Regions from separate parts of the Paenibacillus sp. FSL H8-0259 genome, predicted to be linked through region 1. Evidence: riboswitches for the same ligand, from Rfam matches in the RefSeq annotation. Region 1 holds a riboswitch; each other region holds the start of a gene.
What was found. Region 1 has a riboswitch for thiamine pyrophosphate ahead of NSU01_RS10910 (thiamine phosphate synthase). Riboswitches for the same ligand answer to the same signal wherever they lie in the genome.

Region 1 (3,955 bases):
CGGTATGCTCTTCCGAGAGCTGGATTTCGCCACGGGCTGCGCGGCATAAATAGGTGATAATCACTACCTGTCTAGCAGGGTCAGTGAGCAGGGTCACCGCATAAAGGATACGTTCTGTCGTAACCGCCAGTCCGGTTTCCTCAAGAATTTCTCTTTCCAGTGCAGCCTCCAGGCTTTCACCGAATTCGATTTTGCCTCCGGCACATTCCCAGCTTCCGGCACCTGCAGAATCGGCGGCAGCCCGCTTGACGATGAGGATTCTGCCCTGATACAGGATGACACCTTTGACGGCAACGATGATGCTTTTTGATTTTTTGGACATGAGGATAACTCTCCTTCTGCAGGCTCTAAAATGGAGCGGGAACGCGTTGGACTCAAGATTTTCTGTTTGGCCGGCTTCCCTATGTGGTAAGTAAAATAACGTAAAGCGATTTTTGCTAGGCAAGTATGATGCATAAACACCAGACTTTTAGCCAACCTAACATGATTAGTAAAAACAGTATAACGGTACAGCGAAAGGAGAATGGATTATGCCAGACACCAGCAAACAACCCGTCAAAACCCTGCCTCCGCAGGTACAGGACCAGCAGCCCGGAATTGAAAGCGAGATGAATCCGCTTCCGGAGTTTGAAACCTCAGCTTACAAGGCAGCAGGCAAGCTGCTGGGCAAGGCCGCACTCATTACCGGAGGGGACAGTGGAATCGGTCGTGCGGTTGCCGTTCATTTTGCCAAAGAAGGCGCAGATGTAGTGATATCCTATCTGAATGAGCATGAAGATGCGGAAGAAACCAAGCGCCAGGTGGAGCAGGAGGGGCGGAAGTGTATTCTGATCTCCGGTGATATCGGGGTTGAGGCCTTCTGTCAGGATCTGATTAATAAAACCATTGAGGGACTCGGCAAGCTGGACATCCTGATTAACAATGCGGCAGAGCAGCATCCGCAGGAGACCATTGAGGACATTACCGCCGAGCAGCTGGAGCGGACGTTCCGGACGAATATATTCTCCATGTTCTATCTGACCAAGGCAGCGATGCCCCATCTCAAAAAAGGCTCCACGATCATCAACACTACGTCTATCACGGCGTACCGCGGCAGCCCGCAGCTGCTGGACTATTCGTCCACCAAAGGAGCAATTCTCAGCTTCACCCGCTCCCTGTCGATGAATCTCGCAGACAAAGGCATCCGGGTAAACGCGGTAGCACCGGGCCCGATCTGGACGCCGCTGATTCCGTCTACGTTTGACGCGAAGAAGGTCAGTGAATTCGGCGGCACCCAGCCGATGAAGCGTCCGGGACAGCCCGAGGAGCTGGCACCGGCCTATGTGTATCTGGCTTCTGACGATTCCTCTTATGTAAGCGGTCAGGTCATGCATGTGAACGGCGGCGAGATCGTTAACGGCTGACCATTGGCACTGCTTTGTAAGCCGGATAAGTTTATACTGTTTAAAGAATCAAACGTTCAACAGATGAAAAGTCAGCCGGAAGGCTGGCTTTTTTGCCGCTTAAACCCGCTGGACTTAATAATTGAATCTATTAAAGAATAGCTCTTACAGGAATAATATGCTAATATACAAACTGCAAGAACAATAGAATATGAACGATCACTAGGGGTGCCGCAAGGCTGAGACGAACATATCTGTTCGGACCCTTTGAACCTGATCTGGTTTATACCAGCGTAGGGAAGTGGAGAATGAATAATGCAGCGGGGGTAACGGCTTACCCGGTATTCCTGCTTATATTCCGGACTGCTTCCTGATACAGGGGGCGGTCTTTTTGTATTTTCCGGAATGCCGTATAGAAGGGAAGGTGAAGGTGCTGAAAGAAATCCATTTGATCTCGGACGGGAGGCTGAATCCGGAGCAGTTTGCCGGACTGGCTGCTGCTGTACATACCATGGTGGATTATATCCATCTCCGGGAAAAAGCCCTGTCCGCACTTGAGCTTCTGGCTGCCGCAGAGCGGTTGCTGCAAGCGGGGGTTCCGCCCTCAAAGCTGGTTATTAATGACCGGATTGATGTGGCTCTGGCAGCAGGGGCAGCCGGCGTCCAATTGGCCTGGCACAGCCTGCCGCCTGCCAAGGCGAGCGGTATTGCCCCGGGCCTGCGGCTGGGCAGGTCGGTGCATTCCCCGGAGGAAGCGGCACGCGCCGGACAGCAGGGAGCGGACTTTTGTCTGTATGGACATGTATTTCCTACGGCCTGCAAGCCCGGACAGCGGGAACGGGGCCTGGAGCAGCTGGAAGTGGCTGTCCGCTCCAGCAGTATACCGCTGATTGCTATCGGAGGCATCACACCGGGCAATACCGGAATCGTTCTGTCGAAGGGGGCTGCCGGAATAGCCGTAATGTCCGGGATATGCGGAGCGACGGATCCTGCTGGCGCCGCTGAGGCTTACAGATCATCCGTTCAGGCCGCAGCATATGCTGAAGTCCTGAATGACCCCCATACCGGGCAAAGGAGGTGAACTGGAATGAATTTGACCGTTAACGGACGCAGAGGAAGGTATGAAGAGAGCTGCCGGACGCTGGCTGATCTTCTGGCCCGGCCTGAGTGGACCGGGAAGCTGGTTATTGTGGAGCTGAATGGTGAGCTTGCCGGCAGAGAGGTTTATGAAGATACATTGCTGAATGAAGGTGACCGAGTTGAGCTGGTTCATTTTGTCGGCGGAGGCTAGGTAACTGGTAACTGTGCGTGCGGCAGATGCAAGAATGCCAATACGCCAATACGCAATTAAGATAAAGGCAGCGACTTATCACAGGAGGCGATATGATGCAGGATCCTTTGATTATTGGAGGAGTTACTTTAACGAGCAGACTGTTCATCGGGACCGGAAAATACAGCCGCAACACTCTTATTCCCGAAGTGATCGCCCGCTCGGGTTCACAGGTCATTACGGTTGCCCTGCGCCGGGTAGATCCGGAGAGCAAGGACAATATTATCAGCCATATTCCTTCCCACATGACGCTGCTGCCCAATACCTCCGGTGCGCGCACCGCAGAGGAAGCGGTACGCATTGCCCGGCTGGCAAGGTCAGCGGGGCTGGGAGACTGGGTGAAGATTGAGGTTATCAATGATCAGAAATATCTGCTGCCTGATAATACCGAGACGATCCGAGCCACGGAAATCCTAGCTGCGGAGGGTTTCGTAGTTCTGCCCTACATGAGTCCTGATCTGTCAGCCGCACTCCGGCTGAAGGCGGCCGGAGCTGCAGCCGTCATGCCGCTGGGAGCGCCAATCGGCTCTAACCGCGGGCTGCAGACCAAGGAGCTGATCCGGATTCTGATATCAGAAACGGGTCTGCCCATCATCGTGGATGCCGGTATTGGCAGACCCTCCGAGGCTGCTGAGGCGATGGAAATGGGCGCAGCCGCTGTGCTGCTGAATACGGCAATTGCCACCGCCCGGGACCCGCAGCTGATGGCGGAGGCATTCCGCGAAGCGGTGTCGGCGGGGCGGAAGGCCTATCTGGCCGGGCTGGGGCCGGTGGAAGAGACAGCCGCAGCTTCTTCGCCGTTGACCGGATTTCTGGCATGACTGATGCTGTTTATGAAGAGGGGGGAAGGACATGAGCTTTTATGATAGGCTGACACGGCTGGACAAGCTTCCCTACGAGGGGGCATGGAAGCAGTATACTGCGCTTGATGTGAAGCGGGCGCTTCGTCTGGAGCGGCTGGACGAGGACGGGGTGATGGCTTTGCTGTCACCGGCAGCGGAGCCTTACCTCGAAGAGATGGCGCAGAAGGCGCATAGATTGACACGTACGCAATTCGGTCATGTGATGCAGCTGTTTACACCGATGTATCTGGCTGATTTCTGCGTCAACCATTGTACCTACTGCAGCTTTAGCTCTATCTATGATTTTCCGCGCAAAAAACTGACACTGGAGGAGGTCCGGCGGGAAGCGGAAACAATCGCAGCCACAGGGCTGCGCCACATTCTGATTCTGACCGGAGAAT
Region 2 (3,955 bases), 2.4 Mb from region 1:
GGTAATGACTCCCTCGCGCACGTCATTCTTGTTAGGCAGACCTAAATGCTCCTTGGGTGTAACGTAACACAGCATAGCCGTCCCGAGCCAGCCGATCATCGCCGCCCCGATGGCTGAAGTGATATGATCATAACCGGGTGCAATATCGGTAGTGAGCGGACCCAGGGTGTAAAAAGGGGCTTCCCGGCAAATCTCGAGCTGCTTGTCCATATTCTCCTTAATCTTGTGCATCGGCACATGCCCCGGGCCCTCAACCATTACCTGAACATCGTGCTTCCAGGCCAGCGCTGTCAGCTCTCCCAGTGTCTCCAGCTCAGCGAATTGAGCTTCGTCATTGGCATCTGCTATAGAACCCGGACGAAGTCCGTCCCCCAGAGAGAAGGCCACATCATACGTCTTCATAATCTCACATATAGCTTCGAAGTGTGTGTACAGAAAGTTCTCCTGCTGATGGGCAAGGCACCAAGCGGCCATAATCGAGCCGCCCCGTGATACGATTCCCGTCATTCTTCCGGCAGTCAGCGGAATATAGCGCTGTAGCACCCCGGCATGAATGGTAAAGTAATCGACCCCCTGCTCCGCCTGCTCAATCAGCGTGTCGCGATAGAGCTCCCAGGTTAAATCCTCGGCTATGCCGTTCACCTTTTCGAGCGCCTGGTATAAGGGCACCGTGCCGACAGGCACAGGAGAATTGCGTATAATCCATTCACGGGTGGTATGAATCTTGGAGCCGGTGGAGAGGTCCATGATGGTGTCGGCCCCCCAGCGGGTTGCCCACCGCATCTTCTCCACTTCCTCTTCAATAGAAGAAGACACCGCAGAATTTCCGATGTTCGCATTGATCTTAACCAGGAAGTTACGGCCAATAATCATCGGCTCGCTCTCGGGATGATTGATGTTGGCCGGAATAATGGCCCGTCCGGCGGCCACCTCATCCCTTACGAATTCCGGCCGGGTATTCTCGCGGATCGCGATATACTCCATTTCCGAAGTAATGATCCCTTGCCGCGCATAATGCAGCTGGGTAACATTGTTGCCCGCATGTGCCCGCAGGGGACTCCGCTGCAGCCCTGGATAAGCCTCTGCGGGCGGCCCGCCCCTGCGGATTCCATTATCCTGCGGCTGCACAGCTCTTCCGGTGTATTCCTCCGAATCGCCACGCTCCGCAATCCAGCATAAACGGTGCGGCGGCAGCCCCCTCCGAATGTCAGCCTCTTGCGCAGCATCGGTGTAAATTCCGCTTGTGTCATAGACACGCAGCGGTTCGTTCTCCTCTTCCCCGGCAACGCCCTCGGTTCTGCTGAGGCTGATCTCCCGCATCGGAACCTGAATATCCGGGCGCGAGCCCTCTACATACACTTTGCGGCTTGCAGGAAATCGGGAAAGGTCCACCTCTTCGTTCTTCATCATTTCTGGCATTCTAATCTCCTCCTCTTCGCCCTATGAGCCAATCAGATAAGATTTCACGCAGCAGACTGAGCCGAAGAATCATGTATAGCACAAGGCATATGAATTCTTGCAAGTCAAAAAGCCGCTCCACCTGGAGCGGCTTTATCAAAGGAACAGCCCAATAAGACTGTATTCAAAAAAAGGTCCGACTCCACTTTCCTACGCTGGTATGATCCAGATCAGGTTCAAGGGTCCGGAAATTCACTTTTCCCGTCTCAGCCTATTCAGGCTCCCCTAGTGGGTATCTTATCTAATTAAATACATTCTACTGGTATAGGATTTTTTTGTAAACCCGTAAATAACAAGAACCTTCTCCGGTTATTTATCGAGCGATTCGCTCCAGTCATGCACCATCGTGCCTTCCAGGAACTTCTCGGCATCCATGGCGGCCATACAGCCGGTTCCGGCTGCCGATATGGCTTGACGGTAACGCGTATCCTGCACGTCGCCGCAAGCGAATACGCCGGGAATATTCGTCTCTGTGGTGCCCGGGTTAACCACTATATAGCCATTGGCATCGGTGTTAATCTGCCCGCCTAAGAAAGCGGTATTCGGTGTATGTCCGATAGCGACAAATACACCATCCGCTTCCACCAGCTCGGTAAGTCCCGTCTCATTGTTAAGGACGGTGATGCCCTTAACTCCGGTATCGCCGACGGTTACCTCAAGCGGCGTGCGGTTCAGTGCCCATGACACCTTGCTGTTGTCGCGTGCGCGGTCCTGCATGATCTTCGAAGCACGCAGCTCCGGACGGCGGTGCACCAGCGTTACGCTGGAAGCAAAGCGGGTCAGGAAGCTGGCTTCCTCCATCGCGGAATCGCCGCCGCCGACCACGACAATTTTTTTGTTACGGAAAAAGAATCCGTCACAGGTCGCACAGGTGCTGACCCCGCGTCCTACATTCTCCTGCTCGCCCGGGATACCCAGGTATCTGGCGGAGGCGCCGGTCGAAATAATGACCGACTCCGCTTCCAGTACACCCATTCCGTCTACAGTCACCTTGAACGGACGCTGTGAGAAGTCAACCGACTCCACCCAGCCATTCTTGAATTCAGCGCCGAAGCGTTCGGCCTGCTTACGCATGTTGTCCATCAGATCAGGACCCAGAATTCCTTCAGGGAAGCCTGGAAAGTTCTCCACTTCTGTCGTCGTTGTCAGCTGTCCTCCCGGCTGCAAGCCTTCAATTACGAGCGGGCTCAGGTTCGCGCGCGCCAGATAAATCGCGGCAGTCAGCCCGGCCGGGCCTGTTCCGATTACAATCGTTTTGTACATTACATTGGCCTCCTTACAAGTAGGTTTGTATTTACAAGTGGAAACGGCTTTATCGTCCTTTTATTAAGACGGTACCGTTTCAGCGAGAAATATAAGGATAAGTTATCGTGAGAAACGTATAGATTCTTATATTTGAAAAAAGGGTTCAAATATTGTTGGTGGACGGCGACAAGCCGTCCGTTCCCGGCAGCATGCCCTGGGTATCGCATTCACTGTCGATCCGCCGTGCATAGCGGCTTACCATGGAGACCGAGACGCCGTAACGCTGTGCCGCCTCGCGGAAGGTGACCGGACGCCCGTGCAGCCTGGCAGTCAGATACTCCAGTGCCGCACACCAGCCGCCGTCATTGCGGAATAACGGTACATCCGGATACAGGCTGCCGATGAACTGCTTCCAGATAAACTCTGCATCCTTCTTCTGCACAGCATCATATCTCCGGTCCATCATGGCCACCGTATGATCGATAATCCGCTGCCAGTCTTCCTTCCATTCAGCCGGGCCCTTGGGGCTGGAAGCCGCTTGCAACGGCTCTTCCTCAGGAGCTGCAGCTTCTTCCAGATTCTCTCCAATCAGCCGCTGCAGGCTGAACAGCGCCGCCTCCTGCAGCCGGTCCTCCTGGAGCGGCTGATGCTCCAGAACTCCGCGCAGTACCTCGGACATCTCCTCATCCTCAATCCAGCGCAGGGCTTCGGTCACCTGCAGCTTCGTGGAGGAATCGCCGTAGCGCAGCGCCCAGAAGAACGAGGCTCGCAGCAGCGGATTGTTCCGTACTTCTTCAGTGAACTTGCCTGTATTCCCCTTCCACTGCTTAAGCTGCTCCTGGAAAGGCAATTGGTAATTATAGCTGACAGCAGGCATGGGTCTGTCTTCTCCCCGGGCTTGCTGGAGCTGGGACAGGAAGAATGCCGGCACGGCAGACTCAGGGTCCAGCTTCGCAGCCTGTCTCCAGCAGCGTAGCGCTTCAGTGTAGAGGCCGCTGTTGCTGGCCGCTGCTGCGCAGTAATGATACAGGCCGGCGTCTCCGGCGACCTCTTCATCCTTCAGCAGACGCCGGAAGTGGCTGTATGCTGCAGTATGTCTGCCCAGGATGCCCATCGTCGTGGCCATTTTGAATACATGCTCCTGATGAAAAGGCACAGTGGCTTCAAGCATGCCCAGCAGAGAATCCAGCTGCTCCTTGTCACCTGCATACTGCAGGAAGATCGCCATATTGCAGAGCGCATGCAGATTACC
Region 3 (3,955 bases), 1.0 Mb from region 1:
CCGATCCGGTCGAACAGAATTCCGGCAATTGGCATCATCAGCCCGGAAGCAATGGCCTGCGGCAGCAGGGTCAATCCGGTATCAAATGCGCCGAAGCCGCGGGCCTGCTGCAGAAACTGCGGCAGTAGAAATAAAGCACCATATAAGCCGAACTGGGCGATCCACTGCACGATAATTCCGGTGGTGAAATCCACGGATTTCAGAATCCGCAGCTCCAGTAAAGGGGTCCTGGAACGCAGCTCGGCAATGACAAAGGCAATCAGTGCAACAGCTCCCAGAGATAACCCGATTAGCGTTTTGTCCGAGGTCCAGCTCTGCGCACCCTGACTTACACCGTAAGTGAGTGAAGCAAAAGCCAGCGGTCCGAGCACCATTCCGAATTTATCCATGCCGGGAACGGTGTTCTTCGCCGCATTCGGCAGCTTTCGCAGCCCGATCAGCACACAGATAATACCGATGGGGATATTAATCAGGAAGATCCAGCGCCAGGAGTGGTATTCCACCAGCCAGCCTGACAATACAGGACCAATCGCCGGAGCGAACAGCACGGGAATTCCCATAATCCCCATAACAACGCCGACTTTACTCTTCGGAGCCAGTCTGTACACATAAGCCATCCCGACCGGGAGCACACAGCCCCCTCCAAGACCCTGCAATACCCGGAAAACGACCAGCCATTCTGCACTGCTTGGCGTTGCACACAGAATGGAGCCGATCGTAAACACAATAACAGCTGTCAAAAAGACGTTCTTAGCCCCGAACCGGTCAGACAGCCAGCCTGACAGCGGAATGACCGAAGCCTGCGCCAGCATATACCCGGTTACGACCCACTGCAGCGTATGCAGGTCTGTATTGAAATCCACTACCATCCTGGACAATGCCACATTCATTGCCGTACTATCCAGCACGACCATAAATACGCCGGCAATAATCGCCAGCAGCGGAACTAGAATGCCGGATAACCGGAAATCGGCATCCTGCTTCAAGGTCTGATCCATACTCCTTCTCCTCCTGAACTGTCCGCTGTCATCTACGTTGACCTGCGGGCAGGTTTGTCTATATAATTAGTGAACGGACAATTGTCCGCGTTCGCATTTCATAGTCTACGGACAATTGTCCGATGTGTCAAGCGGAATACGCCAATTCCCCACACTTGATTCGTTTACCGGCAGAATAGAGATTTCTTAGGACGCACTGTAGGCATAAATGTTGTATATTTTGCAGCTTTGATTCATGGATAGCCGGGTTTCCGGATGGATTGTTGTATGAAATGCAAGAATAGTTCTGCTAAACTGCTTGAACAAGCTGAAATAATGCATTTTATACAACAATTTGGGATTTAGGCCGATCGAATGAGGGAAATGTTGTATTATGGGCAGGATTTACTTTATATGAAAGGGGATATCATGAAAAAAACAGAAACGGAAGTTGAACCTGTAACATCAGCAGCTCCGGACAATACAGAGAACACAGAGAACAAAGATAACACAGTGAACACAGACATCGCTGCAAAAGAACCCGCCGATCCTTATATGCAGCGGATACTCGAGGCGGCCCGCCAGCTGTTCACCGAGAGCGGCCTCGAAGCTGTCAGTATGTACGGCATCGCCAAACGGGCCGGTATAGGGCAGGGATCGCTCTACCGCCGCTTCACTGATAAGGGCGAAATCTGTTCGGCCCTGCTGCTGGACAGCACCGAGCAGTTTCTGTCGGGGATGGAACAGCAGCTTGCTGCCAGCGCTGGTGAAACGGCTGCCCTCGCGCATCTGCAGAGCAGCATTGAGCAGGTCGTTGGTTTCATTGAGCAATATGCGGAGCTCTTGAACATGATCAAATCCGAATTCACCGGCAAGAAGCAGCTTACCCAGTTCGAACATCCTTTTTTCCAGCGGCTCGGAGTGATTATGGGTGAACTTCTGCACCGCGCATCCGCGAATGGAGAGATTATCGGGATCGATCCCCGCTTCGCTGCCACAGCGCTGATCTCTGTACTTAGTCCCGATCTTTACCTGTATGAACAGAAACGGAACGGCTCCTCCAAAGAGGAAATCTCGCGGGGAATTGTTGCGTTGTTCATCACCGGCCTCTCCAAGCGCTGAGCACAGGCTCTTTACAAGCGGGGAAATTATGGTATATTAAGTACCAATTACGAATTCAATAGCACCTGTTATTTCACTAGGGGAGTCGGCCGACTGAGACGGAGCTTAAGCTCCGGACCCTTGGAACCTGATCTGGATCATACCAGCGGAGGGAAGTGGAGCAGAATGTATCAGCGGTTCCGCGTCTTTGCAAACTGACTGTACCTTCAGGCCCATTCATTTCCTCCGGAAATGGATGGGTCTTTCTTGTTTTCGTAGCGTAATCACTTTTCCCTAAGGAGGCTTGCTTCCCCATCCTATGATCAACATCGCTAACCTGTCCTATTCTTTCGGCGCAGCTTCAAGGGCTCCGGTCTTCTCCGGAATCTCCATGAAGGTCCGCCGCGGCGAGTTCATCTCCGTCGTGGGTGCCAGCGGCTGCGGCAAAAGTACGCTGTTCAAGATTATCGCCGGCCTGCTGGAACCCGGCAGCGGCGAGGTTGCCCTGCATGGGCAACCGCCTAATAACGCCTCGGAGCGGCTCGGCCAGGTCGGCTATATGCCGCAGCGGGATCTCCTGCTGCCCTGGAGAACCGTACTGGACAATTGCCTGCTGCCCTGGGAACTGAAGCGGAGCGGCTCCAAAGAGGAAGCCGTTATTCAGATCCGCAGCATGCTGCAGCAGTTCGGTCTTGGTGATACGGGGGCTGCGTATCCGCATGAGCTGTCGGGCGGCATGCGCCAGCGGGTTGCGGTACTCCGCACCATTGCCGCCGGGAATGAGCTGCTCCTGCTGGACGAGCCGTTCGGGGCACTGGACGCCATAACCAAGCGGGAGCTTCACCGCTGGCTGCTGGAATTATGGTCAGGACTGGACAAGACTGTGCTGTTCATTACCCATGACCTTGAAGAAGCGCTTCTGCTTAGTGACCGCATCTATCTGATGACCGGCAGTGCCGGGGGCGGTATGCAGGAGTTCATCACCGGTCTTCCCCGCCCCAGACATCATAGTCAGAATTACGAACCGCAGTTTGTTGCCCTGCGGCAGGATTTGGAGCTGAAGCTGTATGACAACCGTCTTCTATAGAAGATTGCTGCGGGAGTACAGCCCGGCTATTCTGCTTGTGCTGCTGATTCTTGCGGTCTGGGAAACGGTGTCCCGGCTGGGGCTGATTCCTCCGTTCATCCTGCCGGCTCCCACTGCCATCTGGATTGCTCTGATGGAAGACAGGCATTTACTCTTCGGCGTTCACCTGCCTGCAACGCTGCTTGAGGTACTAACAGGCTTCGCTCTGTCCGTCTTCTGCGGCAGTCTGCTGGGAACGGGCATGCATCTGTTCAGGCCGCTGGCCAAAGCGCTGTATCCGCTGCTGATTATCAGCCAGACGATTCCGCTGGTTGCCCTCTCTCCCCTGTTTATCATGTGGTTCGGCTATACCTTGTGGAGTAAGGTTGCCGTAGTGTTCCTGACCGCCTTCTTCCCGGTGGTTGTCGGCACCTACGATGGGCTGGGCAAGAATACGGAGCAGTACCGCGAGCTGTTGTTGACGCTTGGCGCGAACCGCTGGCAGATTCTCCGCAAGGCTGCTGTTCCGCTGGCCCTGCCGTCCTTTTTCTCCGGACTGAAGCTGTCGGTGGTGTACTGCGTCATTGGCGCTACCATCGGCGAATGGCTTGGAGGCAGCCGGGGGCTTGGTTATTTCAGCCGGAGAATGGCCGGCAATCTGCAAAGTGCCGAGATGTTTGCCGCTGTTGTGCTGCTGTCCGCCCTTGGGATCACTTTGTTTCTGTGTATTGCTACGCTCGAGAAGTTATTTCTGAAGAAAAGAGGACGTTATTCATGACTCCAATCCGCTATAACCGTTATCTCTACACCC
Region 4 (3,955 bases), 2.1 Mb from region 1:
CAGGACGATTTTGGGCAGCAGGCCGAAGCCGAACCAGATAATCAGCAGCGGTCCAAGGGCAATGGAGGGCACATTCTGGCTGAGGATCAGCAGCGGGTAGAGCGCTCGCTTAAGCCAGGGCAGCAGATGGAGCAGCAGAGCCACAATGAGGCCGATGCCGGTGCCGACCGGGAAGCCGATCAGGGTCAGCCGCAGCGTTGCGGCCGTATGCGCCCAGATCCCGGAGGCATTGCCGCGTGATTCACGCGCGATATCGGACGGGCTGGGCAGCTGCCAGGCCGGGATATGGAACACCGATACCGCAATTTGCCATGCGCCCAGAAAAAAGATGACCGCCACAAGGGGCGGCCAGATTTGTCTCCAGGTGCTTCTCACGGCCGGTATTTCTCCGTCAGCTTGTCCATGCTGATGCCGCTGGGATTATGGGCGATCTTGATCTGGGAGATCACGCTCGGGCTGCCGGAGGCAATCAGTGCCTCATGCATCTGACGTACAACTTCCAGCAGCTCCGTGAGCTCGCCTTCCATGGTGGTATCAAGCGGATTCACCTGGTGTTTAACCCCCGACTTCTGAATTACCTCAATCGCAGTGTCCACGTAAGGGATCGAATCCTCATTGTTTGGAGCCTTGGGAATTACCTGAATGCTAAGCAGTGTATTAGCCATTTATTATTCATTCCTCTCATGTGAGCTAGTGTCATTACTATTCCAACCGGTGTTTATGGGCCTTCCGGCAAAAATTCATTCGTAAATGTACTTGCGGCATCGAGCGGTTTGTCCAGCAGCTTCAGGCCGTACATCCACTCGGCATAATTCTGCCAGATTTCTAGCTTCTGCTCACCCCAGCGGGCGGCATCGTCCTTGTATTTCGGGCTGAGCCATTTCTGGCTGGCCAGCACCAGCTCGGGATCAAGATCAGGCACGGCATCAGACAGGACCGTGGCCGCTTCTTCCGGATGGTCGATCGCGTATTGGTAACCTTTCGACGTAGCTTTGAGGAAAGCCTTCACCACTTCCGGATGCTCGGCGATTTCCTTCTCACTGGTGGTCAGCACCGGTGTGTAGTAATCCAGCTGCGGCGCATAATCCTTCAGGTACAGCATATCCAGCGGCTCGCCGCGCAGCTCGGCTTCGATCCCGGTCCAGGCGTAGAAGATCCAGGCAAAGTCGATATCGCGTTTCACCGCAGTGAAGAAGTCAGCTTCGCCGATATTCACCAATTTCACTTTGGAGACGTCTCCGCCATCGGGGTCCATGATGGCTTTCATAGCTGCTTCTTCCGCTGGAGAGCCCCAGCCTCCGTAGGTTTTGCCTTCGAAGTCTTTCGGCGTCTTAATGTTGCGGTCCTTCGGAGCGGCAAAGCCGGAGGTATTATGCTGAATGATAGCGGCGATGGAGACGAGCGGCACATCCTGCAGGCGGGCCAGGGTGAGCGCCTCCTGTGCACTGATGCCAAACTGGGCTTCACCGGAAGTAACCATGGCGTCAGATCCGGCAGCACCCGGCTGCACGATCTCCACGTCAAGACCTTCCTCCGCGTAATATCCCAGCTCCTTGGCGGTATACAGGCCGGTGTGATTCGTGTTCGGCGTCCAGTCCAGCGCAATCTTAACCGGGGTCAATTCTTTAGGCGCGTCGGTGGTACTGGCGGCTGCGGTTGCTTCAGGTGCAGCGGTGCTGTTCCCGGCGGCAGGTGTGCTGCCTCCGGCATTGCTGCCCGGGTTGACGTTCCCGTTGCCGCATCCGGCCATCACGAGCACAAGCATAGAGCTGAGCAGCAGCGGTAATACTTTTTTGACTCCCATTTCTCTTCTCTCTCCTTCCAGCAATCCCTAGTCTTCCAAAATTCAGAGTAACCCATACCAAAAAGCGCCCCGGAGACCGGGACGCCAGTTACTTGCGCAAGGTGAGTTCAACTTCAGGCCCATGAAGGGGCTCGGGGTTGAATGAAGATTCCTACGCTGGCATTATCCAGATCAGGTATAAGGGTCAGTATCTTGTGGGATACAATCTCAGCCGGCCAATTCCAGCACCCCTGGTTCTATGAAGTTCACGGGTATTGCTATGTTCTTACGGTGTATTATAGACGCCGCTCTTGCGGTTGTCCAGTCTCCCCGTCCTAATCTTCAAGCTTTAGCGGCAGAATCCAGGGGCCTTTGAGCAGGAATAGAGGCTCCGACATTCTAAAACGCAGCGTATCCGCGCCGGGCTCTGCATCCAGAAGAAGAGTCTTCAAGATTCTTGGGAATGTCTCGGTATCCTGCCAGCCGTATGAATATTTGTCCCCAGAACCCGGATAGCGGATGAAGAAATGCGTCAGTGACTTTGCCGCTCCCGGGTCAAATTTCACATCCACATCTACACTGACAGCCGTTTCGCTGCTGCGTTCAATGCGGGTGAATTCTACCGGGAAACCGGCAATTTCAGCGGTAATATGAAGGGGCGCACTCTCCCCGCTGGCGGGCAGCGGCAGAACGACCTCCCGGGAGAGTGCCTTTCGTTCCGCTATTTCGATGTAAGGGATGACGACCCTGTAAGACTGTTCTTCAGCTGATGCCAATTCCCGGAACGAGAACTCCGACGGGTAGACCATGGTTGAAGGAGGTTCAACCTTTGCTTTGACTCCCTCTGCATTCTCGACATACAGGCCATTCCAGGATACCAGCGGCTCCAATGAATAAGAATGGACGGCAGAGAACGAATCTGAAAGGGCCGGAACTAATTCAACGCGGACAAGTCCGTCATCCAGACGAACCGGAAAAGCCGTAATCCGCACATCCTGGTGCACATCGCTTGCACCTAAATGCTGCAGATCATCGGCGGTCACCGGTGCTTGAAGCACCAGTGGCCCGACTGCTGCTGCATTGATATACAGAGTAACCGGTTCAGCGGTTTCAAGCTCCAAATTTCCGGGAAGTGCAGCACTGTAGCTTGCATACCAGTCTCCGGATGCAGAAGACCGCATATTGGAAGTAAAGGTATAACGGTCCCCTCCAATGTCTGCCTGAAATTCAGTAATGACGGGAGTCTGCTGTCCACGCAGCGTAATGGTCCCGCTGTTCTCCTGCAGAAGTACGGCATTGACTGTCAGCTTTCCCTTGCCTATGGAAGCAGTGTAGGGCTTCTCCAGAACATAAAGCTGACTGCCCGGGCTGCTCTCCAGAACCGTACCGAAGCCGGGCAGGAAGCTAAGGGCTTGCTTTAGACCTGCCTGGACGTCAGGGGAGAACGCCAGCAGGCCTGCGGCCATAAGGATCGCGGCCGCCGCCGCTCCAATAGCTGCCCGCCGCCGCGGCTTGCGGACAGCAGCAGGCAGTTCAGGCGCCGGTTCAGTCTGAATAAGGTCGAGGGTACGGCTCTTGATCCGCTCAAGCGAAGCAATCTCTTCTTTAGACCCGGGTACGGGGCTTGACTCAGGCTCCGACAGTAATCCGTCCAGTGCAAGTTCAGCCTCGCTGAATTCCAGAAGATCGAGCTGATCAAATATGCTTTTCTCGCCGCTGTTCATATCCTTTACCATGACCCGAGTTCCCCCTTTCCATCTTCGCCAGTCAGATGTATAGCCTGCTTCAGCATTGTCCGGCAGCGGTACAGACGGCTCTCGACAGCTTTTTTACTGAAGCCAAAGGCCGCAGCCAGTTCATCCAGACTCTCGTATAGGTAATACCTGCGCAGAAACAGGCTGCGGTCCGGTTCACGGAGCTGCCCGATATAGCGGAGCAATTCCCCCGTTGCCTCACGTTGTAGAAATTCCTGTTCGGTGTTGGTCCCGCTCTGCATGTTAAGTGCTGCTTCGTTCAGCGTCCTGCCAAGTCCCGGCTGCAATTTACGCCTCAGATCCAGCGCCTTGTATTTTGCGAGCAGGAATATCCAGGTGCGGAAGGAAGCGCGTGACGGGTCGTAACGTCCGATATTGTTCCAGGCCGCCAGAAACACATCGCTGACACATTCCTCGG

Region 2: it holds a riboswitch for thiamine pyrophosphate, as region 1 does, so the genes downstream of both, thiC (phosphomethylpyrimidine synthase ThiC) here and NSU01_RS10910 (thiamine phosphate synthase) in region 1, are expected to answer to the same signal.
Region 3: it holds a riboswitch for thiamine pyrophosphate, as region 1 does, so the genes downstream of both, NSU01_RS15210 (ABC transporter ATP-binding protein) here and NSU01_RS10910 (thiamine phosphate synthase) in region 1, are expected to answer to the same signal.
Region 4: it holds a riboswitch for thiamine pyrophosphate, as region 1 does, so the genes downstream of both, NSU01_RS02175 (ABC transporter substrate-binding protein) here and NSU01_RS10910 (thiamine phosphate synthase) in region 1, are expected to answer to the same signal.

What each region holds. Positions count from the first base shown of each region.
Region 1 is NZ_CP150147.1:2,586,694-2,590,648, forward strand. It holds gene NSU01_RS10900 (NUDIX domain-containing protein) at 1-322, opposite strand, end outside; gene NSU01_RS10905 (SDR family oxidoreductase) at 531-1,403, shown strand; TPP riboswitch at 1,597-1,699, shown strand; gene NSU01_RS10910 (thiamine phosphate synthase) at 1,774-2,463, shown strand; gene thiS (sulfur carrier protein ThiS) at 2,470-2,673, shown strand; gene NSU01_RS10920 (thiazole synthase) at 2,769-3,533, shown strand; gene thiH (2-iminoacetate synthase ThiH) at 3,565-3,955, shown strand, end outside.
Region 2 is NZ_CP150147.1:157,862-161,816, reverse strand. It holds gene thiC (phosphomethylpyrimidine synthase ThiC) at 1-1,419, opposite strand, end outside; TPP riboswitch at 1,589-1,695, opposite strand; gene trxB (thioredoxin-disulfide reductase) at 1,768-2,721, opposite strand; gene NSU01_RS00795 (tetratricopeptide repeat protein) at 2,867-3,955, opposite strand, start outside.
Region 3 is NZ_CP150147.1:3,605,558-3,609,512, reverse strand. It holds gene NSU01_RS15220 (DHA2 family efflux MFS transporter permease subunit) at 1-998, opposite strand, end outside; gene NSU01_RS15215 (TetR/AcrR family transcriptional regulator) at 1,407-2,099, shown strand; TPP riboswitch at 2,168-2,270, shown strand; gene NSU01_RS15210 (ABC transporter ATP-binding protein) at 2,383-3,165, shown strand; gene NSU01_RS15205 (ABC transporter permease) at 3,146-3,922, shown strand; gene NSU01_RS15200 (ABC transporter substrate-binding protein) at 3,919-3,955, shown strand, end outside.
Region 4 is NZ_CP150147.1:499,765-503,719, forward strand. It holds gene NSU01_RS02165 (ABC transporter permease) at 1-375, opposite strand, end outside; gene NSU01_RS02170 (MTH1187 family thiamine-binding protein) at 372-665, opposite strand; gene NSU01_RS02175 (ABC transporter substrate-binding protein) at 719-1,804, opposite strand; TPP riboswitch at 1,936-2,046, opposite strand; gene NSU01_RS02180 (hypothetical protein) at 2,119-3,519, opposite strand; gene NSU01_RS02185 (sigma-70 family RNA polymerase sigma factor) at 3,513-3,955, opposite strand, start outside.